One region of the Paenibacillus sp. 203 genome, then DNA from elsewhere that is predicted to be linked to it. Evidence: predicted binding sites of a transcription regulator. Region 1 holds the regulator's gene; each other region holds the start of a gene.
The links. Region 1 encodes LexA, which represses DNA repair genes until DNA is damaged. Its sites were predicted from a motif close to CGAACATATGTTCG; they were not measured.

Region 2: the regulator LexA is predicted to act here: its motif matches at 4,870-4,883, upstream of recA (recombinase RecA).
Region 3: the regulator LexA is predicted to act here: its motif matches at 4,682-4,695, upstream of addB (helicase-exonuclease AddAB subunit AddB).

What each region holds. Positions count from the first base shown of each region.
Region 1 covers NZ_JAXCHD010000003.1:337,358-347,508, forward strand. Annotated here, with positions in the region: gene WA407_RS07950 (hypothetical protein) at 1-218, shown strand, start outside; gene WA407_RS07955 (hypothetical protein) at 215-547, opposite strand; gene WA407_RS07960 (hypothetical protein) at 900-1,022, opposite strand; gene tet (Tet(L)/Tet(K)/Tet(45) family tetracycline efflux MFS transporter) at 1,759-3,135, shown strand; gene WA407_RS07970 (GNAT family N-acetyltransferase) at 3,274-3,813, opposite strand; gene WA407_RS07975 (hypothetical protein) at 4,044-4,184, opposite strand; gene WA407_RS07980 (hypothetical protein) at 4,226-4,390, opposite strand; gene WA407_RS07985 (hypothetical protein) at 4,623-4,925, opposite strand; gene lexA (transcriptional repressor LexA) at 5,200-5,826, opposite strand; gene WA407_RS07995 (LysM peptidoglycan-binding domain-containing protein) at 6,015-6,383, shown strand; gene WA407_RS08000 (DUF896 domain-containing protein) at 6,492-6,698, shown strand; gene WA407_RS08005 (hypothetical protein) at 6,819-7,328, shown strand; gene WA407_RS08010 (HAD family hydrolase) at 7,484-8,278, shown strand; gene WA407_RS08015 (1,2-dihydroxy-3-keto-5-methylthiopentene dioxygenase) at 8,380-8,922, opposite strand; gene metH (methionine synthase) at 9,203-10,151, shown strand, end outside.
Region 2 covers NZ_JAXCHD010000002.1:236,441-246,591, forward strand. Annotated here, with positions in the region: gene WA407_RS04240 (TIGR00282 family metallophosphoesterase) at 4-798, opposite strand; gene rny (ribonuclease Y) at 875-2,419, opposite strand; gene WA407_RS04250 (regulatory protein RecX) at 2,794-3,543, opposite strand; gene recA (recombinase RecA) at 3,739-4,800, opposite strand; gene WA407_RS04260 (competence/damage-inducible protein A) at 5,043-6,311, opposite strand; gene pgsA (CDP-diacylglycerol--glycerol-3-phosphate 3-phosphatidyltransferase) at 6,407-6,994, opposite strand; gene WA407_RS04270 (YajQ family cyclic di-GMP-binding protein) at 7,205-7,696, opposite strand; gene WA407_RS04275 (hypothetical protein) at 7,841-8,005, opposite strand; gene WA407_RS04280 (helix-turn-helix domain-containing protein) at 8,090-9,154, opposite strand; gene WA407_RS04285 (DUF3388 domain-containing protein) at 9,185-9,958, opposite strand.
Region 3 covers NZ_JAXCHD010000005.1:480,060-490,210, reverse strand. Annotated here, with positions in the region: gene addA (helicase-exonuclease AddAB subunit AddA) at 1-1,052, opposite strand, end outside; gene addB (helicase-exonuclease AddAB subunit AddB) at 1,049-4,615, opposite strand; gene WA407_RS14625 (class I SAM-dependent rRNA methyltransferase) at 4,852-6,231, opposite strand; gene WA407_RS14620 (Na/Pi cotransporter family protein) at 6,590-7,612, shown strand; gene WA407_RS14615 (NUDIX hydrolase) at 7,602-8,036, opposite strand; gene mtaB (tRNA (N(6)-L-threonylcarbamoyladenosine(37)-C(2))-methylthiotransferase MtaB) at 8,141-9,484, opposite strand; gene WA407_RS14605 (16S rRNA (uracil(1498)-N(3))-methyltransferase) at 9,486-10,151, opposite strand, start outside.

The sequences.
Region 1 (10,151 bases):
AAAATACGTTATCAGTAAAAATTGCTCCAAAAATAGGGAGTCTTTACGGTTCCAGTAGTTATGAGAACCTTTCTCTGATAAAACAAAAGATCAACTCCGATTCAAAAGTATATGGATGGATTCAATTAGAATCAAAAGAGTGGACTAAAGCAGGATCAGCTAAAAGCTCTACTAACCTTAATTGGTCGGCAGAGCTTTTAACTGTTCACGGCTTTTAGAATATATCCAGGTATTCTTTCTGGAATTTGATGAAATCTTGCACACTGTCGTGATAGGTAAATCTACCGCCATTTTTATCAATAATCCAGTTGATCTTCTCGTCATTTAACAAGATTCCATACATACAGTGATGAAGCAGCTCAATTTGCTTTTCATCTCTAATTCGGATCAAATGTTTTTCTTCTTCGACAATGAGGTACCATTTCGTTTCTGTTTCATCTACATCTACGTCTACATCAGCATCTACATACAGTATTGATACCGACAAGGGGAATGGCCAGTCAAACCAATGTCCTCGTTTGTCTTCTCTATAACCTTCAAATGCCATGGTTATTTCCCCCTACTTGGATAATTTCCTGATTAGTTTAAATGTATCTAACATGCTGCGATTGTACGCTTAATTGGAAACTGTTTTACGGAAGTGGCAGCTATCCTCAGCCTTTGGCATCTTGGCACCAATCTGGTGAATGACCTGCTGTTTGAGGCTGGTACTAGCTGGGATACGTCTGTTTAGGCTGGGCTAACGGAGTGTGAACTCCGGATTTTATTGTAAATTTCTCATTTGCTCAAGTTTTTAAAGACAATGCTGGTTCAAGGAAACATTTGCGGCAGCCCTTTTTGACATTGGACGACACAGGCTTTTAGGAATACACACATTAAGTTTACTGCTAGTTCTTGTCTTATCCTACTGGCTCAGGAATATCGCCCCCATATTCTTTCCATGGCTTCACGTACACCATCGTAAGCTTCTGAAAAAGTTCAGTATCACTTGGGCAACCGTCTAATCCGCTATTGTTGCGCAATAGCTGTATCCTCTTTTATCGTTCCTTGTTCTGATCTGTATAGTATACGGAAAACGACAGGTAACAAAGAAGTTGAGCGCTTTGTTACCCGATATCAAAACGCTACTACCAATACTCTACAGTTATTCTACTGAGCAATGACGTGGGCCCAACATGAAGGAACTGGAGTTGAAAACAGGTAGCAGTGTAGTGGACATAAAGGCGCGTCTGCTGGCTTTGGAAGAGGGGGACAACAAGAGCGATATACGCTCTATATTGTAATCATAGAGGGCTGGAATGGTGACCCAAAGATCATTACATTTTCTCGTATGGAAATAGGCGCTGTATTAAACCTCCAATGAAATGGAGCTTATTATTTGTACTCGGAATATAATTTGCGCATAACACATCAGGAGGCTACACTCATGTCTTGAATTGTATTTTATTTCTGGAGTGGTTTGTTTCTTATATTTAAAATAAATGGATGGAGAAGATCGGATATATATTGCTACATCGTTACTTACTTCATTAACTTTAAAGGGGATCTGAAAAAAGTTTAAAATTGTAATTCATGGATTGTTGCATTTGTATATATAATTACATCTTTTCCCATTCTAGATAAGGTGGTAGAATGAAAAAAATAGGTATGGGAGGCGTTTTATTTGAAGTGTGATAAATATAATTGGGGACAATTTAAAGAGGGGGCGTATCATTGACCCTATAAACTACGTTAACCCTCATTTCTGGAGGGTCAAAATTGAAAACCCCTTATTCACAGTCTGTTTTACACCATAACCAAATTTTAATATGGCTTTGTGTTCTTTCGTTTTTTAGTGTGTTAAATGAAATGGTTCTTAATATCTCTTTACCTGATATTGCTGATGAATTCAATAAAACACCAGCCGTTACAAATTGGGTAAATACTGCCTTTATGCTAAGTTTTTCTATAGGAACCGCTGTATACGGAAAGCTATCTGATCAGTTAGGTATTAAAAGGTTGCTTCTGTTTGGAATCATAGTGAATTGCATAGGATCATTAATTGGATTTATGGGACATACTTTTTTTCCAACACTTATCTTTGGGCGATTTATACAAGGGATTGGTGCAGCTGCATTTCCTTCACTTGTGATGGTCGTAGTTGCTCGCTATATCCCAAAAGAAAACAGGGGCAAGGCATATGGCCTCATCGGGTCTATCGTAGCAATGGGTGAAGGGATAGGACCGGCTATTGGTGGGATGATTGCTCATTATATTCATTGGTCTCATTTACTGCTTCTTCCTGTTCTAACGTTTTTCACTGTTCCCTTTCTGATAAAATTATTGAAAAAGGAAGTCATATCAAAGGGTTCACTTGACATTGCAGGAATCGTGCTTATATCTCTAGGCATTGTAATGTTTATGTTGTATACAACGTCTTACAGAATTTCTTTTCTGGTGATAAGTATTCTTTTTTTCTTGATCTTTTTAAAGCATATCAGACAAGTAACCAATCCTTTTGTTGATCCTTCATTGGGGAAAAATACTGCATTTATGATAGGAATCCTTTGTGGCGGACTTATGTTTGGTACCGTAGCTGGATTTGTTTCTATGGTCCCTTATATGATGAAAGACGTTCATCACTTAAGTACCGCAATGATTGGCAGTGGAATTGTTTTTCCTGGAACGATGAGTGTTATTTTCTTTGGTTTCCTTGGAGGAGCACTTGTTGATAAGAAAGGTTCCTTACATGTGCTAGCAGTCGGCGTTGCATTTCTTGCCGTCAGCTTTTTGATAGCTGCTTTCTTTATTGAAATGACACCTTGGCTGATGTCTATTATTCTAGTCTTTGTTTTCGGTGGTCTTTCTTTTATTAAAACAGTAATATCCACTATTGTTTCAAGTAGTTTAAGACAAGAAGAAGCTGGCGCAGGAATGAGCTTGCTTAATTTTATAAGCTTTTTATCAGAAGGAACAGGGATTTCAGTTGTAGGAGGCTTATTATCAATACGTTTTATTCATCAAAAATTTATACCAATCTTTAATTTTCCATCTGCTTATTTATATAGCAATATGTTATTGATTTTTACAGTGGTCATTATAATTAGCGGGATTTTAACTGTTATTGTATATAGACGTTCAGTTTCAGATTCCTGATAAGAGCAGAAAAGGATTATATGCTGAAAATGATCGCATCCTCACGTTTGAAGTAAGTGGATACTCTAAATAAATCAAAAGCTCTGCTAACCTTAATTGGTTGGCAGAGCTTTGTTTGCTGATCAGTTTGATTTTAGGCTAATTTGAATGCTTAAACTTATAATACCAAAAAATCGCTTTTTCATGGGCTGTGGAAAAGTTAGAATATAGCATAGTATCAACTCCGCCGATTACAAAGTTATTTTTAGCATAGAATCGACAAGCTAAAACATTCACATCCTGTGTTTCAAGCATTAGACCAACAAGGTTATTCTGCTTAGCCCACTCGGTTGCTTTACTCAATAAGGCTGCTCCGATTCCCTTGTGTCTCCAGTCTTTAGCGACGGCAATATCCTCAATTAGAGCATAGCCATTCCAATTAGTACAAAGTTTAATTTGCCCAACACAGTCGTTCTCATCATAATATAAAAAAATAGATTTTCCTTGTTCATCAATATAACTGATGTCAACGTCATCATCCTCATACTGTTTAAAATATGGTTCGGGGAAACTTTCTTCTATATATGTCCAATTATCGTTCTCGTATTTAGGTATAATCCTTCCTGACACAATAAAGCCGTTATTCTCATTTGACTTCTTAAAATCTCCCATATTCGAAAGTGACATTTTAATTATCATGGCTTGTCTCCTCCTGGTTTAATTTCTCTACGCACACTATTCTAAAAGAGAGCCACCATTTCCTGTCTGTTAGATTTATAAAAAGAGCAAAATTGTAGCGACTGTTCAACTATGTCTGATATTCTACGATCTCGTCCGCTTGCTTCAACGATTCATAGCAGTAGTTAGGTGTACCGTTTAACACAAAAAAAGCAGGAAGAATCCTTCCTGCTTTTGCTTGAAAACGATTATTAACGTCTGCGTTGTCTATCATTCACGCTAAACAGATTAACAGCCAGTGCGTTACCTCTTGCACGCGCAACGGCTCTTTGATTCGAACGGATGTTTGATCTTCTTCTTCTCAAATCACGTCTGCAATGTCTTCTGCTCATATGATCACCTCCCTTCAAGGAAATGAAGGTACGGATGAATCTTAGTGGTGTTTATGCTTACGCTTGGAAATTTTGATATTCAAGGCATTGGTTGCTAGTGCATTTCCGCTTCCTGTTTTAGCAGCTGCGGCTTGAAAGACTTTAACGACCAGATATCTGTTTTTCCCGATGCGATGCTTATACGTTTTAACTCTATTTCTGATCATCTGCATATCTCCTTTGCTTAGGTCTGCTATATACTATGTCAATTGTGATAGTAATGTATCAGCATAAATCTATTAAAAGCAAAAAGAAGCTGGTACCTATATTCCTAATGGTTAACAAAAAACTCATGCGAACCTGTCTTCGCCATTTCAACTTTACGTTGCAGGAGAATGTTACAGGCAGGTCGGCATGAGTCTAATAGTGTAGATAAATAATATGCAGTTTAGTATAAAATTATTTACTATTTAGAGTGTTAAGTTTTTTCTCGTAGTACGCCTCTTGAGCAAGAATATGATTCAGTTGTTCAGAGAGCTGTTTATATTCTTGGCTGTTTTCTGGGTAATTGTTTCTTTCGGAAATTACAGCTTCGAGTTGCTTTTCTAAATACCTGAAATGGATAAGTATTTGTATGTACTGAATACGATCGTAGGTTGTTATGTGTGATTTCTCTTCTGCATACAAATGATCCATTTTTGGTACTACACAGCTTATGGCGATAAATATAACAACAAACGCTGAAATTATAATTTTTTTCATTTAATTCCTCCTACAGAGTTATGAGTAATTAATATACCATATTTATCTAAAACAAAGAAAGATCTATTAGTTTTGCCCATTACAGTATAGCTGCTCAAGATCAGTGGGTGATTATTTGAGATGAGGAGGCTGATTTTATAGTAGAAACAATAGGAATAGGTTGCTGAAATGAAAAAAAAGTTGTGAGATACATAATAACAATACAAAACCGGCTTGCCCTAGGCAGCCGGTTTTGTATTAGTGGTTAGAATAACGGGGAAGAAAGAACGAGAAATCAGTGGAAGTCCCGGAAGAGTCCTACAACCTTGCCCAAAATGCTGACGTGTGTCAGGCGAAGCGGTTCAAAGGCTGGGTTTTCAGGTTGAAGCCGGATATGATCTTTTTCTTTGTAGAAGGTTTTAACTGTAGCTTCGTCTTCATCTGTCATAGCTACAACAATATCGCCATTATCAGCGGTCTGCTGCTGACGTACGATTACATAGTCTCCGTTAGCAATCCCAGCCTCAATCATGCTTTCGCCTACAACAGATAACATGAATATTTTATCCTCACCAACAAAGTGTTGGGGAAGAGGAAAGTAATCTTCAATATTTTCTGTCGCCGTAATAGGAAGGCCAGCAGTTACTTTGCCGACGACGGGGACACGACTAATGGAGTAATTAATCAAGTTGCTGTTATCCGATTCGTCTTGACCGAGTAACTCAATAGCCCGTGGTTTTGTAGGATCGCGTCGAATGAGTCCTTTTTTCTCTAAACGATCCAAATGACCGTGAACCGTAGAACTGGAGGCCAATCCGACAGCCTCGCCTATTTCGCGTACAGAAGGGGGGTATCCCTTTAGACGCACTTCATTGCGGATAAATTCAAGAATGGCCTGCTGGCGGCTCGAAATCTTAGACATACCGTATCAACCCCATTTAGTAACGTTTGGGAAAATTATAGCATAGAACCTCCGTTCGTACAAACATAAGTTCTAAATAATCCCTAAAAATAATCGCGAACTTTTGTTCTCTTTTCTATTGAACAAAACAAATGTTCGTGTTATATTGTGAAAACATAAGAACAAACGTTTGGAGGTCGCAGCCAATGATGAAATATAGCACTTATCAAAGTATTTTTCCGATGAATTCAGAAAATTTGCAGGAGACCCGAAAAGAGGGTAGAGCGCATTTTATGCAAATTATTACTAATAGTCTTTTACTTAAGCTTCTTATTTTAGTGATTGTTGCTTGGATTGCAGGGGCAGGTGTACTTACGGTTTTCGCGGCACCCTCAGCTTCCAAGGGAGAAGTGACTAAACTGACCGTACAACCTGGAGATACGTTGTGGGAGATTGCCGCAAATCATAAACCGGAACGAATGGATACACGGGTATATATAGAAGGAATTGTGCGGATTAACGGTTTGGAGGACCGGGGAGTGCAGGCAGGTCAGGTACTCAAGCTTCCGCACTTCTGATCTATAGACAATTAGAGCTTGTCAGGGAGCGTAATGCGGGAGCCTTGACAAGCTCTTTTCTACATGTCAAAGTGTATTATATCTTTGCTTTTATGGAGGGGACACAATTTGGATATAGACAGCTTGGTACAGCGCATCAATGAATTAGCGCGCAAAGCAAAATCCGAGGGTTTGACGGAAGAGGAAGCCACAGAGCGCGCCAATCTTCGGGAAATTTATTTAGGTAACATTCGCCGTAATTTTCGGCAGCAGCTTGAAACGATTGAATTTGTGGACGATGATACATCGAAGGGAAATGACGGGCTGAAGCATTAATGTTGTTAAAGCGCCCAAGCCTGCAATTTGCCTTTTGTTTTAGGTACCGTTCTCGGTATCTATATAGATTAGCTTTGAGGCAATTGTTTTATTGTAATATATCTGGGAAGGAATTGAGAGATGGCCCGATCATTTGAAAGAAAAGTACGCAAAAACACAGCGCATTTAAATAAATCGCGCAAAAAGCAAGGCATTCAAACCATTAACGGCGCAGGTTCTGCAATGGATATTTTCCGTGGCCGTAACATTACTGTGCCAATTATGCTGGCTGGTCTCTCTGTATTGTACATGCTTATGAGTTACTTTTTGACTAAGACTGGCATGCGAGGGATGGATTGGCTTGTATTCGGCCTGTACTTGATGCTGGCTGTTATCTTTTTCATCCGTCGTCCTTATCTGAAAGTGGGAAAGGATACTCTCTATATGCTGAAAGGTGGTAGAGAACGTCCAATGACGGCAGGGGACATGAAAGCCATCAAGATTGAAAAGGGTTACGTAACCGTTGAAAGAAAAGGTAAGGGCGGTAATTTCATATTCACAAAATCATTAGGTCGCTATGACACGGATGCCATTGCAGAGCGACTTGAGAAGTTTGCGCTATCCAATCAGATACAGGTGGACAAGAAATAACTGATTTAGCCTGTAGCTCTTTAACAAAGGCCGTATGATGTTATTTCATATAACATGCTGCGGCCGCTTGCTTAATATGGGCACACATAACGATTCAAATACTTAATCGAGCAAATAGGTGTACATATACTGTGGAAAGAGAGTGGATAATTCAGATGACGATTCAGGCGGTAATGTTTGATCTTGATGATACCCTTTTATGGGATGAACGTAGTGTAGAAGAGGCATTTGATGCAGCGTGCCAAACAGGCTTCCGTGAAGCAGGCGTTGATCCGAAAACTCTGGAGGAAGCGGTACGTAGGGAAGCACGCGCTTTGTATGAATCCTATGAAACCTTTAGTTTTACTCAAATGATCGGCATTAACCCGTTTGAAGGATTATGGGCGAATTTTACAGCAGGTGAGCAACCTGAATTCCGCCAATTGGAACAGTTGGCCCCTGTTTATCGAAAGGAATCATGGCGCAGAGGACTCCAGCAACTAGGGATAGATAATGAGAAGTTGGCGGAAAAGCTGGCTACCCAATTTGCTTCGGAAAGACGCGCGCGTCCACATGTATATGAAGAAACGTTTGAGATTCTAGAACAATTGAAGGGACATTACAAACTGTTATTGCTGACAAATGGCTCTCCTGATCTACAACAGGAGAAACTGGATGGAGTTCCTCAATTAGCTCCTTTTTTTGATCATGTTGTCATTTCAGGTTCATTTGGTCGAGGCAAGCCTGATCCGTCTATATTCCAGCATGCTTTGGGGCTTCTTGGTATTGAGCCTGAACATGCTTTAATGGTAGGAGATAAGCTGACGACTGATATTCAAGGAGCGTTGGCAGCAGGTGTACACTCGGTGTGGGTGAACCGGAACGCTAAAACCAATACCACAGAGATCAAGCCGAAGTTCGAAATCAAGCATCTGTCTGAATTGGACGGAATTATTCAAACGTTAAAGTAAGAAATCCATAGTCTTAAGAAACGAGTATTAAAAAAACTCCCTTCGCTCGATTATTACAGAGCAGAGGGAGTTTTTTTATTCACACAAGGATAAATTCGTAATTATGCTTTAATGAAGGTTGGGTCTTCATACGGTTCGGCAATCCAGCCATTTTCTTCGATGAACAAGCGGATTGCGACGATCTTTTGATTCTCCATTAAAGTGAAGAAGTGAGGTATATTTTCAGGTACGGAGATAACGTCCCCCGGTGAAAGCTCTACGTTAAAATAGCCGATCTCTTCAGGGCCTTTAATGATGAAGATGCCTTTACCAGCGACAATGGCACGGATTTCATCCTCGGTGTGGGTGTGAATTTGCTCAAACTTGGCCAGCAGCTCGTCCAAATTCGGCGTTGCTTCAGATAAAGTGATAACGTCCCATATTTTATATCCGCGACGTGCGGCTAAATCCTTGATTTCGGGTTCAAATGTTTGGAGAACAGCGGCCTTTTGATCATCTGTTAAGGTAAAGTTCTCTTGCAGCTCCCCGGACAATTTGGAAGTATCCCAATGTTCATACAATATCTCGTGACTCTCCAGAAATTCACGTACTTGTGCTTCACCGCTAATTCGCTCGTTCGTATTACGTATTAAGATTTCGGCCATATATCTATTCCCTCTTTTCCACTTGGATTAATGATGTATAAAGAATACCATGTCTTGAAACGTTGTACAATACAGGATTTCAACATTTTATAATGCAAATGACTATAGCTAAAGGGTCAGGGTTAAGTACGTTCTGTAATGCTACAAACTATAAAAATGGATTAGAGAAGTCGTTTTTACAAAGAACAACCTGTATAAAACGTATGTTTTTACTTCAATCTATCTAAATGATACGGTTTCTGCTAAACTAGGATTTAACGTTTTGCGGGGGTGAAGAAATTTGGATAAAGTTAGCTTGCAGGATGCATTACAACGAAGAATACTCCTTCTTGATGGGGCCATGGGCACCATGATTCAACAGGAAGACCTTTCCCCCGATGATTTTGGTGGGGAAGAGCTGGAGGGCTGTAATGAAATGCTGGTCTTAACGAGACCAGATGTCATTCAAGGGATTCATGAAGCTTACTTGGAGGCTGGGGCAGACCTAATTGAAACGAATACATTTGGAGCAACATCCGTCGTTTTGGCGGATTACGATATACCAGAACGTGCCCGTGAAATTAATCTGGTGGCAGCCAAACTGGCGCGTAACGCGGTGGATAAATACAGCACTGCGGACAAGCCTCGTTTTGTAGTAGGAGCTATGGGTCCAACCACGAAAACCTTGTCTGTCACAGGTGGTGTTACATTTGCTGAGCTGATTGACAGCTATCAAGAGCAGGCTTTGGCGCTTATTGAAGGCGGCGTGGATGTACTCCTTTTGGAGACCTCACAGGATACGCTTAACGTCAAGGCTGGAAGCATCGGAATTCGGCAGGCTTTTGAGCAGACAGGTATCGAGCTTCCGCTAATGATTTCAGGCACGATTGAGCCTATGGGAACGACGTTGGCCGGACAAAATATCGAATCCTTTTGCATATCACTTGAACACTTACATCCAATTTCGATTGGATTGAATTGCGCTACAGGTCCAGAGTTTATGCGTGATCATATTCGCTCTCTGTCTGAAATGTCCTCTGCAGCTATTAGCTGTTATCCAAATGCGGGTTTGCCTGATGAAAATGGCCAATACCATGAATCGCCTGATTCATTAGCCCGTAAAATGGCTGCTTTCGCTGAAAAAGGCTGGCTGAATATTGCTGGGGGTTGTTGTGGTACCACGCCTGAGCATATTCGAGTTATGAGTGAAAGTATGGCGCAGTTTGAGCCGCGTCCGCTGGTAGGTCATC
Region 2 (10,151 bases), on a different contig from region 1:
AAGTTAATCCATCCGCCATTCATCTTCTTTAAGTCTGATTTTCTGAATTTTGCGGGCTTTTCCATCACTGTCATTCAGTTCTACGCTGATGGCATGAAAGTGCCATTTGCCCATGTCCACTTGAAAACGTACCGGAAGCTGGGTCTGGAATTTCTGTAACACAGCCTCTTTCTGCATCCCAAGCACTCCCTCATAAGGACCTACCATTCCCGCATCTGTCTGATACGCAGTTCCTTGTGGCAAAATCGTATCGTCGTTACTCTGTACATGTGTGTGCGTACCTACCACGATTGAAGCACGTCCATCCAAATGCCAACCCATAGCGATTTTTTCCGAGGTTGCTTCGGCGTGAAAATCAACTAGGATATGCTTATGTTTTTTCCGTAGTTCATCGACAATTTCATCTGCTGCACGGAATGGATCGTCAATAGCTGGCAAAAAGGTTCTACCTTGCAGATTAACAATAGCCAGCTCCTTACCTCCACCCTTTACAACGGTATAACCCCGGCCCGGTGTTCCTGGTGGAAAGTTAGCCGGGCGGATGATCCGTGGCTCATCATCTATAAAATCAAATATTTCCTTATTGTCCCAAGTATGATTTCCCATCGTAATCCCATGAACGCCCCAATCAAAAAATTCTCTGGCGATGGCTGGGGTAATTCCTCTTCCCGAAGCTGCATTTTCTCCGTTCACGATAATAACATGCGGGTTGTATTTTGATTTTAGCGAAGGGAGATTCTCCCTCAATGCCTTTCTGCCTACACTGCCGACGATGTCTCCAATAAATAATACGTTGATAGAAAGCCCTCCCTAGTCTGCCTTACATAATGAAAAGTGGCCCTACAAGCAGCGGCCACTTTTCATTGAAATGCTTTTATTTTGCGTATTCTACCGCACGGGTCTCGCGTATGACGGTAACCTTGATATGTCCCGGATAGTCCAGTTCATTCTCAATCGTTTTCGTAATATCGCGGGCCAGTCGGAATGCTTCCGCATCATCAATTTTCTCTGGCTGTACCATGACACGAACTTCGCGTCCGGCTTGAATCGCGTATGATTTTTCAACGCCTTCAAAAGATTCGGAGATGCGTTCCAGCTTCTCAAGACGACGGATGTACGTCTCTAGCGTTTCACGCCGCGCTCCCGGTCTTGCTGCTGACAGGGCATCTGCCGCCCCAACCAGCATGGCGATCACTGAAGTCGCTTCGCAGTCGCCGTGATGTGAAGCAATGCTGTTGATGACGACCGGGTGTTCCTTGTACTTCTTCGCCAGTTCCACGCCAATTTCAACGTGCGATCCTTCCACTTCGTGATCCAGCGCCTTCCCGATGTCATGCAGCAATCCTGCCCGTCTTGCCAGTACAACGTCTTCGCCCAGTTCCCCGGCCATCAGACCTGTCAAGTATGCAACTTCCATCGAGTGCTTCAATACGTTCTGTCCGTAACTCGTACGGAACTTGAGACGTCCCAAGATCTTGATCAAATCCGGATGCAAGCTATGCACGCCCACCTCAAAGGTGGCCTGCTCACCATACTCACGGATTCGTTCGTCCACCTCTTTACGGGATTTTTCCACCATCTCTTCAATACGAGCCGGATGTATCCGTCCGTCCGCTACGAGCTTTTCAAGCGCAGTACGCGCAATCTCTCTACGAATCGGATCAAATCCGGACAAAATAACAGCTTCCGGCGTATCATCAATAATGAGGTCGATTCCTGTAAGGGTTTCAAGTGCACGGATATTACGGCCTTCGCGCCCGATAATCCGGCCTTTCATTTCTTCGTTCGGCAATGTGACAACAGAAACCGTCGTTTCTGCTACATGATCTGCCGCACAGCGTTGGATGGCCAGTGTGATGATTTCACGAGACTTTTTGTCCGCTTCTTCTTTGGCCTGCTGTTCAATTTCTTTAATCATCTGAGCTGTTTCATGACGAACTTCCTGCTCTACGTTGGTCAGAATAATACTTCTTGCATCCTCCATCGTCAGATTGGAAATACGTTCCAACTCAGTTACCTGACTCTTGTAAATCAAATCAATTTGCTGCTGGGTTTCATCGATTCGTTTCTCTTTGTTGGCCACTTGTTCTTCTTTGCGTTCCAGCGATTCCAATTTTTTATCCAGCGATTCTTCTTTTTGCAGCAATCTTCGTTCCTGTCGTTGAATTTCATTGCGACGTTCACGAGTTTCTTTTTCAGCTTCGGCACGAATGCGGTGGATTTCATCTTTCGCTTCCAATACCGTTTCCTTCTTCAGCGCTTCTGCCTCTTTTTTCGCGTTCTCCACGATTTGCGCGGCAGCTTCTTCCGCACTGGAGATCTTAGCTTCTGCAATAGATTTGCGAATAAAATAACCAATCCCGAACCCAAAGAATAACGCGGCTACAGCAACGAGAACGAACCAGATCGCAGTCATCATACTGTTCACCTCCCCGTTGGTTCCTCCAAGGCATTCCTTGGGACTTTTTGCAATTGTCACATTTACTTTGATCGTCAAACTAAGACAACGACACAAGGTCGTTTCATTTCATATGCACATGCTTTCACATGTACAATTCCGCCTGGCATAGCGGCATCACTTGTTATTTGGCGATGAGAACTCACCCGTGGATTCCGCTTTTTTGGAAGGAAAAAGGGCGTTCCACAAGTATCGTTTCATATATATTTTATTATTTGACAAATGGCATTGTCAAGGGAATGCAAACATTAGTAGACTACCATACAGCTTTCCCTGTAATAACTAGCTCATCCTATCCGTTCATACTAGCCAAAGGTTCAGCAGCCGTTTAGCAACTATTCCTCCCACTGCAACAATTCCTCGTCATCTGAAGCAACGTCATGCTCGGCCGCAGTGAGATGATTGACCACTCGGCGTGTCATATCCCCCGAATATCCGCGTCTCATGAGAAAAGGGTAGGTTTTCCTTTTTTTCTCCATTATATCACCACGTATCTGATTCCATTTCTTACGTCCGACCGTCAAAGCGCTCTCCCACTCCTCATTATCGGTGATCTCACCTAACGCTTCGCCAATAGAGGCTTTAGAGATGCCCTTCTGACGAAGTTCTTGCCTAACCCACATCTTACCCTTACGTTGGCTAGTTATGCGCTGCCTTGCCCATTGGCGGGCGTATAAATCATCATCTACGAGTTGTTCCCTTTGCAGTCGAACCATTACTTCGTCAATAACAGACTGATCCAGTTCTTTTTGTAACAAACGTTGGGCAATTTCCTGACGTGTGCGAGGCTTTCGCCCCAAATAGCGAAGCGCAAGTACATAAGCCTGTTGCTTTTCATCTGCCAGAACGATATCTTCCAGTTCTTTTTTATCAAATGACGTTCCTTTGAACATATTGTACTTGATCATTACATCTTCTAATACAGACAGCGAATACGGACCAAAATGAATGATATACCTTCCACGTTTGCGTCCCTGTCCCTGCTCTACCCTAGTAATCATCAATTCCTCATGATCCGGAAAAAGAGAAATCCCTTGTTGCTTATTTGCTTCCGAAGTGTATTCATCTTCATCGTCCAACTGCAATATATTTCCCTCACTTTGAAATTCACGAAAGCAGCCTTTGAACACCTGCTACGCAAAGTTAGATTCCGCTGACAAAGCAGACTTTAGTTGATGCAAAAATGCCCTGCACAACTGTGCAGGGCATCAGAATCATGCTATTCAAACGGACGGTGCCATAACCCTGGCCCCAGTTCACAAACCAGGATTCACCAAGCTTTATTCAAGCTCCAACAATTCCTGTTCTTCCTTCGCTTGCTGTGCCAACTCTTCTTCTGTAGGCGGAGCAACCGTCGTAATCAAATTGCTGGCCACCCGAATTTTTTGTTCGATCGTACTAGCAATATTCGGATTTTCCTTCAAAAATTGTTTAGCATTCTCACGTCCCTGACCAAGGCGCTCACCTTCGTAGGAATACCAGGCTCCGCTCTTGTCGACAATGTCATGCTCCGTACCGATATCGATCAAGCTACCTTCTTTGGAAATACCCTCACCGTACATAATATCCACCTCAGCCTGACGGAAAGGAGGGGCAACTTTGTTCTTCACGACTTTAATACGTGTGCGGTTACCCACAATGTCGTTACCCATTTTCAAACTTTCAATACGACGAACATCCAAACGTACTGTAGAGTAAAACTTCAAGGCACGTCCACCTGGTGTTGTTTCAGGGTTACCGAACATAACACCTACTTTTTCACGTAGCTGGTTAATAAAAATAGCAATGGTTTTCGACTTATTAATGGCTCCAGAAAGCTTACGCAATGCCTGAGACATCAAACGTGCTTGAAGACCAACGTGGGAATCTCCCATTTCGCCTTCAATCTCTGCCTTGGGCACAAGTGCCGCTACGGAGTCAACAACTACAATGTCTACTGCTCCACTACGTACAAGGGCTTCGGCAATCTCAAGCGCCTGCTCTCCTGTATCTGGTTGCGATAGTAACAACTCATCAATATTGACACCCAGCTTGCTTGCATACGACGGATCAAGCGCATGCTCGGCGTCGATAAAGGCGGCTTGTCCGCCTGTTTTTTGCACCTCTGCGATAGCGTGAAGAGCTACTGTCGTTTTACCGGATGATTCCGGTCCGTATATTTCAATAACCCGGCCTCTTGGAAAGCCGCCCGTTCCTAACGCAATATCCAAAGCAATCGAACCACTGGGGATCGTTTCCACTTGCATATGGGTAGACTCACCCAACTTCATAATGGAACCTTTACCAAATTGCTTTTCTATTTGACGGAGCGCCATATCCAGCGCAGCACGACGATCTGACAATAAACTCACATCCTTCATTGTTTGTACTTTAATAATACCTTGTTTTGACACGCTTGCCAAGCATTTTTTCGAACATACATTCGTTTTTTTTATTCGCACAACTCTCTTCTATAATTACACCTGTCTCTTAAAACAAAAAAAGAACCGCTGGCAAAAGGCTTTGCAACGGTTCTTCCGATAAGATGATTATACCATGAATATCTATCTAAAACAACTCTACGAGTCACACTGTACATAGATGTTTAAGAGAGTTTCTCGTTCTCTACCAGCCTGCGCCACAATCTGTACAGGATTGCTTTAACTGATCGCAGTCGGATTGTTTCACGGTTGCCACTCAGTCTCAGTTCATGTACTTCCGTTTCCTTATCGCGTTCAGCAATGCCAATATATACTAGACCGACTGGCTTCCGTTCGGAATACCCAGGCCCAGCTACACCAGTAACTGAAAGTCCAAAATCGCTATCCATGATCATTCTCGCCTGCTCTGCAAGCACAAGGGCTACTTCCTTACTCACTGCGCCTGGCGCATGGTCCCCTTCCAAATAATCATAAGGCACGTTGAGTAACTTCATCTTCATTTCATTGGAATAGCACACGATGCCACCTTGAAACATAGCAGCACTGCCAGGTATAGAAGTAATCTGTTCCATCAGCATTCCACCTGTACAGCTTTCTGCCGCACTCACAGTGAGTTCGCGTTTGGCCATTAGATCTACGATAACCTTCTCCAGCGCAACATCCTCGCTTGCATACATATACTCCGAAAGACGCTGCTGAATTTCTACTTCCGTAGCTGTCAACTTAATTAATGCTTCACTTTCGCTGGCCGCCTTGGTGGATATACGGATCGTGACTTCCCCTTCCTTGGCATAAGGGGCAATCGTGGGATCTGTCTGGGATTGGATTAGATCTAACAAATGGGTTTCAAGAGCTGACTCACCGATCCCTGCAAATTTTAGCATTTTCGAATAAATTGGCATTTCCTCACCGCTCAATGCCTGCTGAAGCAACCAAGGTTTCGCCTGGTTTGCAAACATAGGTTTGAGTTCCTTAGGCGGTCCAGGCAAAACTACATAAAATTTACCGTCCTGTGCAATCGCGTCGCCCACAGCTAGCCCTGTCTCATTTTCAAGTGGAGTAGCACCTTCAATAGAAAGCGCCTGCCGGCGGTTATTCTCGGTCATTTCTACCCCACGGTTACGGAAAAATTGATCTAGCTTGTCCATTGCAAGACGATCTATGTGCAATTTCCGCCCCAATACAGCCGCTATCGCCTCTTTCGTCAAATCATCCTGAGTCGGCCCCAGACCGCCGGAAAACAAAATAATATCCGCACGCTTCTGAGCAATTCTTATCGCTTCCTGAAGCCGATTTATGTTATCGCCAACCACAGTCTGAAAATATACATCGATTCCAATTGTAGCCAGCTCTTGTGACAAATATTGAGCATTTGTATTCACTATTTGTCCGAGCAATAACTCTGTTCCTACTGCAATTATTTCAGCTTTCATCAATTCTTCCTCCTGTACTGCGAATATTATGGGAATTATATAAAGAAACAGCAATAAGTTTAGTCCCTATTGCTGTTTCCATAAAATTTATCCTGTTAAACTTTGGAGGAGCTCAGCAAATGGATATTTTTCACGAAATAATCAATACCCGAATAAATGGTGATCAACACTGCTGCCCATATCGCTATTAAATCAAACGGTATACCAAGAAAAACAAACGGGAAATTATTAATGAGCAGCGCTACAATAGCAACGATCTGGATGATCGTCTTTAATTTGCCCCAATTGCTTGCAGCAACCACAGACCCATCCAGTAAGGCAATCTGACGCAGCCCCGTAACCGCAAACTCACGGCTAACAATCACAACGACAATCCATGAATCAATTTTCCCCATTTCTACCAAGGAAACCAAAATAGCGGTTACCAAAAGCTTATCAGCAAGGGGGTCCAACAGCTTGCCCAAATTGGTGACCATATTATTTTTACGTGCCAAATATCCGTCAAGACCATCCGTGCTGGCTGCTACAAGGAAAATGATAGCCGCAATCAGCTGATTATACGGCAGCTTGAAAGCTCCGATCTCAATCGGCGGCGGATAAAAATCAAAGTCCACCAGCAAAGCCAGCATCATCACCGGGATAAGGCAAATCCGCGTTATTGTAATTCTGTTGGGTAAATTCACAACACACTCTCCCCTGATTATCGTACTTGCTTACAAATGGCAGTTTTCGGATTAAATTCAATCCTATGTAAATCGCTTTCGACGAGCGCTATACACCTGAATTGTCTGCATTTTCGTTACAAGTATAATATGGCGCAAAACGCATGTCAAAATAACCTGCCGCACATCAAGCAACGTTTTTTCCTACAAAATATATGAGGGAAAACGGCTTTATTTCATGTTTGTAAATTGAAGCTCCAATGGCAAATCAGCTTTACGTAGCAATTGAATGATCGCCTGTAAATCATCCCTGTTTTTTCCGGTCACTCGGATTTGATCACCTTGAATCTGACTTTTGACTTTTAGCTTGGAGTCCCGAATAAGAATATTAATTTTCTTGGCATTATCTTGATCAATTCCCTGCTTAAGCGAAAGACGCTGACGCACTGAACCTAGAGAAGCGGGTTCCAATTTGCCATACTCCACATTTTTAAGGGACAGACCTCGTTTGGCCATTTTAGATTGCAAAATATCAATCACCGCATTAAGCTTGTACTCGTCTTCCGATGCAATCGTAAGAGCTTCTTTCTCAAGCTTGAGGCTACTTTTGCTATCCTTGAAATCAAATCGTGTTTCAATTTCACGCTCCGTCTGATGAACCGCATTTGTTAACTCCTGCATATCCATTTTGGAGACGATATCAAATGAATTTTCTGAAGCCATCGTTTCACTTTCCTTTCCACAACAAAGTTCAATATCTAATTATAGGCTAGTCATTTACAAAAATCCAATAATCCGTTGACTAAAAAGGCGTTCTTGCCAGTTTTCCTGACAAAAACGCCTTTATTTTAATTACGGTCAAAATATCTAATTATGGCTTCGTGTTGGAGTTCGGAACATATCCAAAAGTCCAAGCACAATGTGAGCAAGACCAAAGCCCAGTATGCCATAGCCCCATGCATTCGGTGTCAGATAATAGCCCAGTAAACTGACAATGATACCGAGCCCAGTCACAATCCAGCTGACGGTCATAACGTATACACCTCACTTTGCGGAAAATGAAATGACTGCCTTTCCAGGAATTACAGTCATTAGTATTTCCTTGCACCAAGGCGTTTATTCACCATCAGTAGTTGTAGAATCTGTACCACTTTGTGTTGAATCCGTACTGCTACCTGTCGAAGAATCTGCAGGTGAACCCGTCACTCCTGCACTCGTTCCGGTCGTGGAAGCTTCTCCTTGCTGGATCAGTACACGAGTAGTCGATTTATTATCTGTTATCGGTTGACCTGCTACGGAAATATCTGTGGCAGAAGACCGTCCTGATTTGATATATAAACCTTCCGGACCAATATCGAAAGACATGGCATCTCCACTTTTAGTCATACCGTAGCTCAGCTTTTCTCCACGGGAATTTTGTCCCTTGTACACTTCAAGCCAGCTTTCACCCGTCGCTTTAATATCAACCTTGGCTGTGGCTCCCGTTGCACTGGATACTTTGAAAATCGTCGTCTTGCCTTGCTTGCCGTCCTGTGCCACAGTTACACCTTGTTGTGGCGTAGTCGTATCCGGCTGCTGTCCAGTATCTGGAGTAGTAGCACCCGTACTCCCCGTACCATCTGGCTGAGTTTGGCCGGTTTGCCCCGCATCAGGAGTCTGCCCACCTGCACCATTTGGAGCCGTCGTTTGACCATTGTTCGGCTGTGTCGTAGTGGTATCAGGAGTAGACGTGCTTGGCGTTGTACTTGGTGTTGTAATCGGCGTTGTGTTTTCTGCTGTTTTTGGAGTTGAATGGTTGTTGCTCACCCAATAAGCATAAATAACCCCAACAATGAGAACTAGAAAAAGCCACATTAACGCTGTAGGCAACCATTTAAGATTACCAATCGTGGCGGGACGGCTGGAGCGTTTCTGTGTAACAGGCTCCATCACTGCTTCCGGCTCAGGTTCAGGCACATTGCTTTGATGCCCTTCCAGAATCTCATCGGGGTTCAACCCGACCGTTTCAGCGTATGTTTTAATAAAAGCTCTGACATAAAAGCTTCCCGGCAGCACTTTGTAATCGCCCGTCTCAATGGCTTCCAGATAACGTTTGCGTATCTTCGTCATTTCCTGAACATCGTCAAGGCTCAATCCTTTTTGCAGCCGGGCCTCCTTTAATTGCTGACCCAGTTCTGACATGTCATCATCTCCTTGTGTAATTACGCTTATTTAAAGATCTTCTGTATAACTGGCTGTAAAGGTATCATAAATAATTTCCTCAGCCGGATTATTGCGAAGTTCAATAATGATATTGAAATCGTCAAAGCTGTATCCTGATTCACGTACAAATACATCAGGATGCTCAATCACTTTAGTACTTGGCATGCTCATGATTTCCTGAAGAAGGTGATAATGTCTTTCATTTGACCGAATTGTACTCACAATACCATCAATAATAAACACATTGTTTGGGTTCATTTCTTCTTCAGAAAGCTGACTGCGCACCGTCTGTCGTAGTAACGTTGAAGATACAAAAGTCCAACGCTTCATTGCGCATACACTACTGGCAATAATGGATTCCGTTTTGCCCACACGCGGCATCCCGCGAAGACCGATCACCTGATTGCCGTCCCTCTTTAATACTTCACCCAAAAAATCGACCAGCAACCCAAGCTCATCGCGTGTAAAGCGAAATGTTTTACGATCATCTGAATCCCGATCGATGTAACGACCGTGTCTTACTGCCAATATATCAACCAGTCTCGGAGCACGTAAGGCCGTGACTGTAATGTTGCTCGCTTTTTTTAACGTGTCTCCGAGAATGCGTATTTTCTCGTCATCATCCGTTTCAAGCAACATCCCCCGTCTTTCCCCTTCAACACCGTTGATTGTCAGTATATTAACCCCCAGAATACCAAGCATGGAAGCAATGTCTCCCAGCAGTCCGGGTCGATTTTTATGTATCTTGTACTCCATGTACCACTGTTTCGTTTCTTCCGTCACGTTAGCACCTCATTCACATTCAAACCGTCAACAACTCCAAATCAAAGCATTATTGTATCATAAAATAACATCTTTCGACAAAACCAATTATTGAAATTCGATAGGTTACATTGTGTTGTAAGCCTCAATCACGTTTATGATATATAAATTACAATGGAATTACAAGAACAGCTCTGTAACCATTACAGAAAAG
Region 3 (10,151 bases), on a different contig from region 1:
GGAGCCGCGGCGTGCAGCTCCTCCCAATAGGCTTCTGCTCTCCTGCCAAACAGGGAAGCCTTCATATCTGTAATCATTTTTTTGGCTGCTTCGCGCAGCGTCTTAACCCGTTCCTGCAATGCAGGCTCAGTCTGATCTTTTTTGACCGGCTTGAGCTTACCGAAGGCAGCTGCCTGAAAATGATCATATAGAGATGCCCACGGCTGTGTCTCCAGTTCTTGCAGCAATCCCTTCACCATCGTCGCATCCTCTTGCAGCGTCACGGCATAAGGCGCAGGACCGCCGGGCTGCATAGCTGTTTCATGCGCCTGTTCCAGCAAGCTCGCTGCTCCGCGCAAAGAAAGTACGGCATCCGCCAAAATGCTGCGAACCCAGGGAGTCTCTCCCAAAGCGGCTACATCCTGTACACGAAATGCTGCCGCTGTCTCCCGCAGCCAATGTTCTGGCCAAGGATGACTTTGAGAAAAATCATACAACCGCTGAACAAGCACGTACATTGCATCATCGGTGCGTTCTCCACTAAACCAGTCGACCAGTCTGCGGAATGTACTGCCTTCATCATGAGCCTCATATTTCTCCTCAAACAGTTCTTCTAGAAGCTCCTGACGCAGCAATTCTGTCTCATGCTCATTCATAATCCGAAAACTGGGATCAAGGGGAATGGCCTGATAATGCCTGCGGATGACCTCCATACAAAATGAGTGAAGCGTTGTAATCGAGGCCCGATTCAGCAACGACAGCTGGCGGCGTACATGCTCACTTTCCGGTTCCTGCTCTAGCATACGTTCCAACGCTTCACGTATCCGTTGACGCATTTCAGCGGCTGCAGCCTTCGTAAAGGTTGCCACCAGCAACCGATCCACGCTGAAGCCAAGCTGGGGATCGACAATTTTACGAATAATACGCTCTACGAGCACCGCTGTTTTACCAGACCCTGCCGCTGCCGCGACCAGCATGTTGTTACCCGATTCCGAAATGGCACGCCACTGGTCATCGCTCCACATACTGCCTTCCGGCTTCGGCATGTCTTTAGTGTTTGACGTGCCTATCATTGGTCCATTCCTCCTTTCCCTTCCTGTGTATGACCCAACAGATTCCAGATTTGATCCTTACCGGGTTTACCCCATTGATTGTAGCCACTGCCCTCCAGACTGTCGTCAAATTGACAAACAGGCTTAAAAGAACAGAAGGTACAAGCCGTCTCTTGCTGGATTCGATAAGGTTCAATGGCCACATCGCCCTCTGTCATCCGTGTGCCAATCGTCCGAATATTATTACGCACCGAGGCTAACAAGCTGTCCCACTGTTCCGGCGAAGCAACCGAAGCACTGCTATAAAAACTGCCGTCTGCTTTCACCGCAACAGGTAAAATAGAGGAATATCCTTTGTCCAATGCTGTATCCATTTGTCCAACTACATCCCGATCTGCAAGCAATAATCCTTTCATCTTAAAACGTTTCAAAAGCTCCTGACGGGCCTGTTCTGCGCTAAGACCGTTAGGCGACTGCAACATCGGATTGTGGACGTGAAAATACAGGGTACCCGCTGGATAAGCTGTCTCGCCCAACCATTCCTCCGCCGCATTCAGCAGCACATCCAGGTAGGTGAGCATTTGCAAGGACAGGCCATAGTACACTTCATGCAGCTTGAGATCCTTTTGGCTAGATTTGTAATCGATGACACGCAAAAGTAACCCCTTTTCTCCCTCTGCCACATCTACACGGTCAATCCGTCCGACAATTTCCATCACAACGCCGTTATCTAACCGGAAGCTTAACGGAGGAAGCTGCTGACCCGGTCCAAAGTCCAACTCCAGCCCAATCGGCTCAAAACTACCTCTTCGCGCATGTTCACCTAAAATCAACGAAGCACGGCTCACGATGTCTTTCAATTTGCGCAAAATGTAGCCATACCGCTTGGAGCTCATTAAAATCTCGCCTTGCAGACGAGGAGCCAAACGCTCCACTGTACTTTCCGCCTCTTGTCGGCATTCCTCGGTGCTGAGACTGCCCCAGCTGACATTGCGTTTACGCAGATTGATCGCCATCTCTCCAAGCGCTGCATGGAATAATTGTCCGATATCCGGGGCCTTCAGGCGATACATTTGACGTTCCTTCAAACGAAGACCGTGAGAGGCAAAGTGCGAAAATGGACATGCCACAAAACGTTCCATACGAGATACGCTGGTACGCAGCTTGCTACCGTACAGACGGCGGCTTGTTTCCTTCTGCATTTTGGCATGGTTCTCATAAAAAAGTGAGGTCAACAGCTGACGCAGCTTGTCCTTCTCACGCCCTTGCTGGCTTGCATACCAGTTATATACCTCCCACCAAGGAGATAAAATGTCACCGCCACGTCGCCAATGCCGTAATTGCGCAGTGAGCTGCGGCAAAGCCTCGGACGGATGAGAAGCATACTCCCATTGCGTCGTCCAAGCATCCCCAGGCAAAGGGTATCCAGCCAACGGACGTTCGTCCAGACTAGGAAACAGGTGCCGCACATGTCGTACTAACTCAGACGGCAACAATGACTTGCCTTCTTCATCAGTCACTGCATAGCTCATCCACAGGCTTTTACTGGCTGAGGTAAGGGCCGTATAAGCGAGAAAACGTTCGTCCAACAGACGTCTTGTCATATCCGGCGCCAGCTCTACGCCTCGTTCGTTTAATGCCGTACGCTCCTGCTCATTCAGCACACCGTCCTCATGGAACACAGCCGGCATCACACCTTCGTTCATACCTAGCACAAAGGCATGTTGAATACCGGACACACGTGTACGGTCCGTGTTTCCGACCAGAACCTGATCCAGAGCTGGCGGAACAAGTCCCATACGGAACTCGGCCAATCCCGTTTCCAGCACGCCCGCAAACAAAGAGGTATCCAGTCTCTCATCACCCATCATTTCGACGATCTGATCCAGTAGTTCAAGCACTGCATCCCATACCTGACGATGCTCCTTGGCCTGCTCAGGGTTTCCTGCTTCCTCTGCCTGATGAATGAAGGCGTCCAGCTTGTGGCCGATTTCTGCATCTTCCAGTAACAGATATACCGCTTCACACTTCTCAAGTGCAGTTCGTGCCTTGCCCACACGTTTCTCAAACGCACGTAAAGGCGTCACGATCACATCCCGGCATAGCTCCATCAAATCCAACGTTTCATCCCGCCTACGGTTCCGTTCCTGCTCCTCCAGCTCCAGTGACAAGCTGGGTACAGCCTGCCACGGCCGACCATCTGTCCAACGGCTGCCTTGTATTCCGCAGGCCAGAACATAGTTTTCCAAACGGTCCATCTCCTCGCGGCTCACCCGACCGTCCAGCGGCAGTAGAAGGTCTGTTTTGACCGCACGGAATACATCCTCATACCGCCAACGCCGCTGCACGATATCCAGCGAAGCCCGAATCAATTCCACCAAAGGATGATGTAATACACTTCTTCGCTGATCCAGAAATACTGGAACCTCATACTGTTTGAATACCGGTTCCACCCATGGCTCATAATCTTCAATATGACGTACAAACAGAGCCATCTCCCGGTAACGCGCGCCTTCATCTCGGGCCAGACGGCGCATTTCGCGTACAGCCCCTTCCAGCTCTGCACGGCGATTCGCCGCAGTGTACAGTTTTATGCCCTCCGGCTGTTCTTCTGTCCACTGCTCTCGTAGCTGCTGCAGCCGCATCCGTTGTTCCTGATTCCGTAACCCTGTACGATGTTCAAAGTTAGCCTCCAAATATGCCAACGCTGGACGCTCCTTAAATCTCGGCAGCGGATCAGGGCGCAGTAATTGTGTCTGCGTCTCTATCATCAGCTCATCCGCCATTCCTTTGAGCTTTACATACGTAGCCGCTGAGGGATGAAACAAATCCAACTCATGCGGAAGCTGTCCGCTCTCGTAGCTGCGGTTGCAAGTCAGCGCCACCGTCAACGAAGAGGCATGCAGCATAAGCTGCTCCACCACCTTGTATTCATGTGGTGTAAACCTGCGGTAGCCATCCATCCAAATATCTGCTCCACGCACAAGGGAAGACTCAGCAATCTGTTCTGCCAGCATGCGCAACGTATCTTCACCGTCAATATATTTAAGCGTCAGCTCTCGTTCAAAATCCTCATAGATTAGACTGATATCTTTGAGCTTGCCGCGCAAAATCGGAGTTGACTCTCCCGCAGCGTTCATTCGCTCCAGTTGCTCGGGTACAGACCGAGTATCATTTCCATACTGCTTTAGCTCCGTAAACAATGTATTCAACCGATCCACAAAGCCGAGCTGGTCTCCCGAATCCTTAAACAAGCTCAGTTCATCCTTGCGACGACGAATAATTTTATATAAAAGCATCTTCTTGCCTTCTTCCGTTACAGGCACCAATGCTGAACCCCCGGTTTCCTGCATAACTAAATAGGCAAGACGATGAAATCCCATCACTTGGGCGCGCACCGACCCCTGAATACCGTTTCCGGCTTCTGTAAGTAACGCATGCTCGGAAGCAAATGACGATTGCTCCGGTACAAGTAACAGCATAGGCTTACCTAGCGGCTCCTCGCGTAACATAGACGTCATTTCATTGCGGATTAACGTACTTTTACCACTACCAGAGCGGCCAATCAACAAGCGGACCGACATGATGCGGCCTCCTTTCCAACGAACAACATTCTATTAAACAGTATAGCATATCAGGCAAGGGAGAAAAGAACGTACGTTTGCCATGTTGTAGCAATTCATCCTCCCCCTAAAAATAAATCAGTCCCGCAGGTTGGCTTGGTGCATGCCTTCTCTACAGGACTGATTTATACCTAAAATGAGTCTATTTTACCTATTTAATCACCAAAAAGGCGATTGACTTTGATTTTGTATGAAACCTAAAGCTGTGTCCGGCTGCGCACCTCAAAGATGGCGAATTTCAAGTAATGGCCTTCCTCCACACCCAAAATTTGAGGATGATCCTTACCAGCCGCTCTCCAGTCTACCAGACGAAGGATTTTGCCGGCATCTGCCGCCGCTTCCTTAATAGTGTCCAAAAACAGCTCTGGCCGCATATGGAACGAACAGCTCGCTGTCACCAGATAGCCGCCCTCATTGACAAGCTTCATCCCATGCAGGTTGATATCTTTATACCCACGTGTAGCTCCTTTGACAGCGTTCTTCGTTTTGGCAAAGGCTGGCGGATCGAGAATGACCACATCAAAGGTGCGTCCGCCACCTGCTGTCAGCGGCTTGGATGTATCTCCTTTGCCCCCGGCTCGTGCATTGCGTTCCTCTACACCTTTCACTTGCTTGCGCAAATATTGAAAAGCATCGTCGACGACAAACTCGACGCGTTCCTCAAAACCATTCAGCTTGACATTATCCCGCGCACTTTCAATCGCATGCTCAGAAATATCAAGACAAGTTACTTTTTTAGCACCATGTTTACAGGCATTGAGCGTAAAGCTTCCCGTATGCGAAAAACATTCCAATACGGTTGCGCCATCCCAGAATGGGAATTCAACAACCTTACCACTTTTATTCACTGGCTTCATGACCATTGTGCCAGCGTCCCCTGAGTCTGTAGCAACTTCTTGTAGCGTAATTCCACTACGTGCTCCCCAACCTGTCATCAACGGTGCTATGGCCGCACGATTTTCACGCTGGTCAAAGAAATAACCCGTCTTCTGGCCCTCTACGATATCAACCTTGATGTGTAGCCCATTTTCCGTCACCACTACATGACGCGGGCAATCACCGTACAAAGGACCCTTTGTTTGTTCCAATCCTTCCAGCTCTCGGATGGATACATCACTGCGCTCATATATACCAACAGGACCCACTACTTCAACGAGCGCATCCCTGATTTCTTCCCTGCGCCGATCCATGCCAAGCGTTAACAACTGCACGACCAACACATCACCAAATCGATCTACAATCAGTCCAGGCAAAAAATCAGCCTCGCCGTACACCAACCGATAAGCGTCTCCCCCGGTCACAAAACGTTGGCGGTGCTCCAGACATTTGCGAAAGCGTTGGGCAAAAAAGTTTTGATCCATTGCTTCCAGCGGCTCATAGGACATCACACGTACTGTAATTTGTGAAGCCGGATTATAGTAACCTGTCGCCAAATAACGCCCCTGATGGTTAACGATGCTGACCAAATCGCCTGCCTCTGGGTCACCCTCAATCTTGGCTATTTCGTTTTTAAACACCCAAGGGTGTGCATGCTCCAGCCTTTTTTTACGGCTGCGTTCTAATATTACTGAAGGCAAAATCCTTCACTCCCATTCTTAGATTACTCAAAGTGTTAAAACGTTGTTCGATAGGGGCGCGGCTCCGCGGATCATTTGATCTTACGATCGCTGTTGCACGGGGATTCTTTGGATTTTATAAATGATTTTAATGGTAAGAATCCCCCTGCAAAGGCGAACGCTCTCGCTTCTCCAGATTCAAATGATCCGCTTCGCTACTGCCCGCCTGTATATCGACGTCACGCTTTTAAAGCTTGTGAAGATACTACAAAAATTATCGTTCTATAAAAAAACAGCTCGGCCATGCTTGTCATGGCTGTCCTCGGTAGATCATAGGCTGTTACATAAGTATTTTCACCTAGAAAAGGGGGCTATGCTCGTGTTTATACACGTTATTTTGCCGCTGTGCGGCGGGCTGTTTATTTTTTTGGGCGGGATGAAGCTGATGGAAGCAGCCCTCCGGCATTTGGCCGGCCCCTTCCTCACCCGCTGGTTGAACCACGCCACAGTTTCCCCTTGGCGGGGCATGCTGTTCAGCTCAGGCATTACCGCCCTGCTGCAAAGCAGCACCGCCGTAACGGTGCTAACGATCGGACTGGTCAACGCCGGGCTGTTGACCTACGGCCGCACGCTCGGCATCATTCTCGGCACCAATATCGGCACCTGCCTGACCACCGAGCTGATGGGGCTCCAGCTCGGCAAGCTGGCTATTCCGCTGCTCTGCGGCTCACTGCTCTGCTGGAGCACTACCGTCCTGTGGAGTGAAGCTGTCCCCAGTCGCCAGTATGTGTCTGCCGGAGCTTCATCCGGCTCCAATGGGCTCAGCCGTCCGCAGGCTGTACAATATATCAGCCTCGTCTTTGCTGGATTTTCGCTGATTCTGGCGGGTATTCGCGTGATGCAGTCGGTCGGACCCTGGATTGAGCAGGCAGGACTATTCCGTTGGTTTCTTGATCACGCTGCAGCCAACATGTGGTGGGCGTTCGCTGCTGGAGCCTGCCTGACCGCGCTGGTTCACAGTAGCGCAGCCGTCATTGGCATGGCGATTAGCCTTGCCGCTGCTGGAGCCTTGCCAGCCGATGTGGGGATCGCCATCGTCATCGGCTCCAATGTAGGCACCTGCGTAACCGCCCTGATTGCCGCTGTTGGCGGCAGCGTATCCGGCAAATTTGTAGCCTGGTCCCACGTGCTGCTGAACGTCGGCGGAGCCTTGCTCTTTATGCCGTTGATCCCTGGCCTAGAGATGACCGCTGCCTGGATATCTACCGAGCCCGGAGCCAAGGTAGCCCATGCCCAAACTCTGTTTAACGTTATTAGCTCTCTGCTGGTCTTGCCTCTCTGCTATCTACCTGTGTGGACGCGTTTAGAGGATCGTATATCTCCCCACAGAATCAAACATTAATTCCTAGCATGGACAGCGCCTTGCTTAAAATGACATCATTATTGTCATATCCACCCTGGCGCTGGAGACGCCATGCTTCCTCAGGCGTATGCCACGCAACTCCTTTAATTTCTTCAATCTGTGCCTGTAAATCCCCATCCAGTGCCTCTACGAGATAATAATGTACTTCTTTATCTACTTCCCCAAATTCTGGATGCTGATACGTATAAGCAATCATATCTACATGCTGGATAATCCGCCCGTTCAACCCTGTTTCCTCGCGAATTTCACGTAAAGCCGTCTGTTCGATTGTTTCTCCCAACTCCATTTTCCCTTTAGCCAAGGATACCTTGCCATATCGGTCAGTAATGAGCTGAATTTCAAGCTGCTCCCCCTGTTTGCGAAACACAACGCCGCCTGCGGAAATTTCCTTTTTTGCTGCCATCCTGTAATCTCCCTTCCTTGCGCAACAAGGATTCCGTCCTCTCTGTAAGGAAAGGCGAAATCCTTGTCTGCCATCTCTATTGCCTGTTCAGGCTTTTTTTGTTCTTACAGAGCTGTTTGCAGCCCATTCTCTAGTACGCGGACCAATTGGCCTTCACTTTCATTAATGCCTGCCTTCGTCAGCTTCACGCGGCATACCTTGCCAACCAGATCCTCAGTACCTTCAAACGCCAGTTGAATATAATTGTCACTATATCCATGGAGTATGCCGCTATCTTCGGTCCCTTTCGGCGCAACTTCCGGAATGACCTCCAGCACCTGACCTACAAACTTCTCAGCATACGCCAGTTGCATTTGCTCTGACAGTTGTATCAGCTCATGCACTCGTGCATTTTTCACGTCTTCGTCCACCTGATCCTCCATACGCGCCGCAGGAGTTCCACTGCGCTTGGAGTACGGGAACACGTGCATTTCCGAAAAACTGATTTTTTTCATCAGCTCATAGCCATTGCGGAACATTTCATCCGTCTCCCCAGGGAAGCCGACAATCACGTCCGTTGTAATCGCTACATCTGGCATTGCTTTGCGAATCATAAGCATTTTGTTATAAAACTCTTCTGTCGTGTACTTGCGACGCATCCGTTTCAATACAGTGTCATCCCCCGCCTGAAGCGGTATGTGAAAATGACGAACCAGCTTAGTGGAACGGTTCAGCACATCAAGCATTTTTTCATCAATCTGGCTGGCTTCAATCGAACTGATACGGATACGCTCCAGCCCTTCCACCTTCTCCAGATCCCACAGCAGATCAGATAGGTCATAATTATCCATGTCGTCACCATAACCGCCTGTATGGATACCAGTGAGTACTATTTCCTTGTAGCCTGCGTGTACCAGTTGACGCGCCTGTGCAATAATACTCGCAGCGTCACGACTGCGGGATAGACCCCGCGACCACGGAATGATGCAGAAGGTACAGAAGTTATTGCAACCATCCTGAATTTTCAAAAATGCCCGAGTATGATTAGCAAAATCAGGCACATCCATTTCCTCAAATACACGCGTTTTCATAATATTGCGCACGGCGTTCACCGGTTGACGCGTCCCTTGAATTTCCTGCACGAACGGAATGATTTTGTCCCGATCCTGAGTCCCGATAACGAGATCAACGCCAGGAATATCCATAATTTCGGCAGGAGAAGTCTGGGCGTAACAGCCCGTCACTGCCACAATGGCATCTGGATTCCGGCGAATCGCACGGCGAATAATCTGACGACTCTTTTTATCACCGGTATTCGTAACGGTACATGTATTAATAAGATAGACATCAGCAGTCTGCTCATCAAAGTCCACCTGTTCATAACCTTCATTTTTAAACAGCTGCCAGATCGCTTCTGTATCATAAAAGTTTACCTTACAGCCCAATGTGTAAAATGCCACTGACGGCATATTAAACCCCTCCCATTTCTCCTGTCTCATATAAAATGCATGCCAATGCAGCCATTCCTGCGGTCTCAGCACGTAAAATACGTCTTCCCAGTCCTGTAGACTGGGCTCCAGCCTGCTCGGCCTCCAGACTTTCCGCTTCAGTAAAGCCGCCTTCCGGGCCTACCACCAGCAGAACACGCGGCATGTCCGTCGACGCCCATTGTCCTGCCAAAGGCTGGATTACATCCCGTAGCTGTTTACCCTTCTCTTTTTCATAACAATAACATATCAAATCATACCCAGCAAAAGAAGCCAGAAGTTCTTTCCACGTCATGGGCGCGCTAATTTCTGGAATCCGATTACGGTGGCTTTGTTCAGCCGCTTCCTTCACAATCTTGCGCCAACGCTCCAGTCGCTTGCCTTCTTTTTTGGCATCATACTGCACGACCGTACGCTCGGACAAAAACGGTACAAACCCGGTTGCTCCGATTTCTGTACATTTTTGCATCACCGTCTCCATCTTGTCTCCTTTAGGAAGACTCTGAGCGATGGTGACCTGCACATGTGGTTCAGAGGTCATCTTCAGCGGCTCAATAATCGTCGCCGTAATATGATCCTGCTCAATCGTATCCAAAGCAACCAGCGCTTCTTTAGACACCCCGTCACTAACTATAATTTTGTCACCACT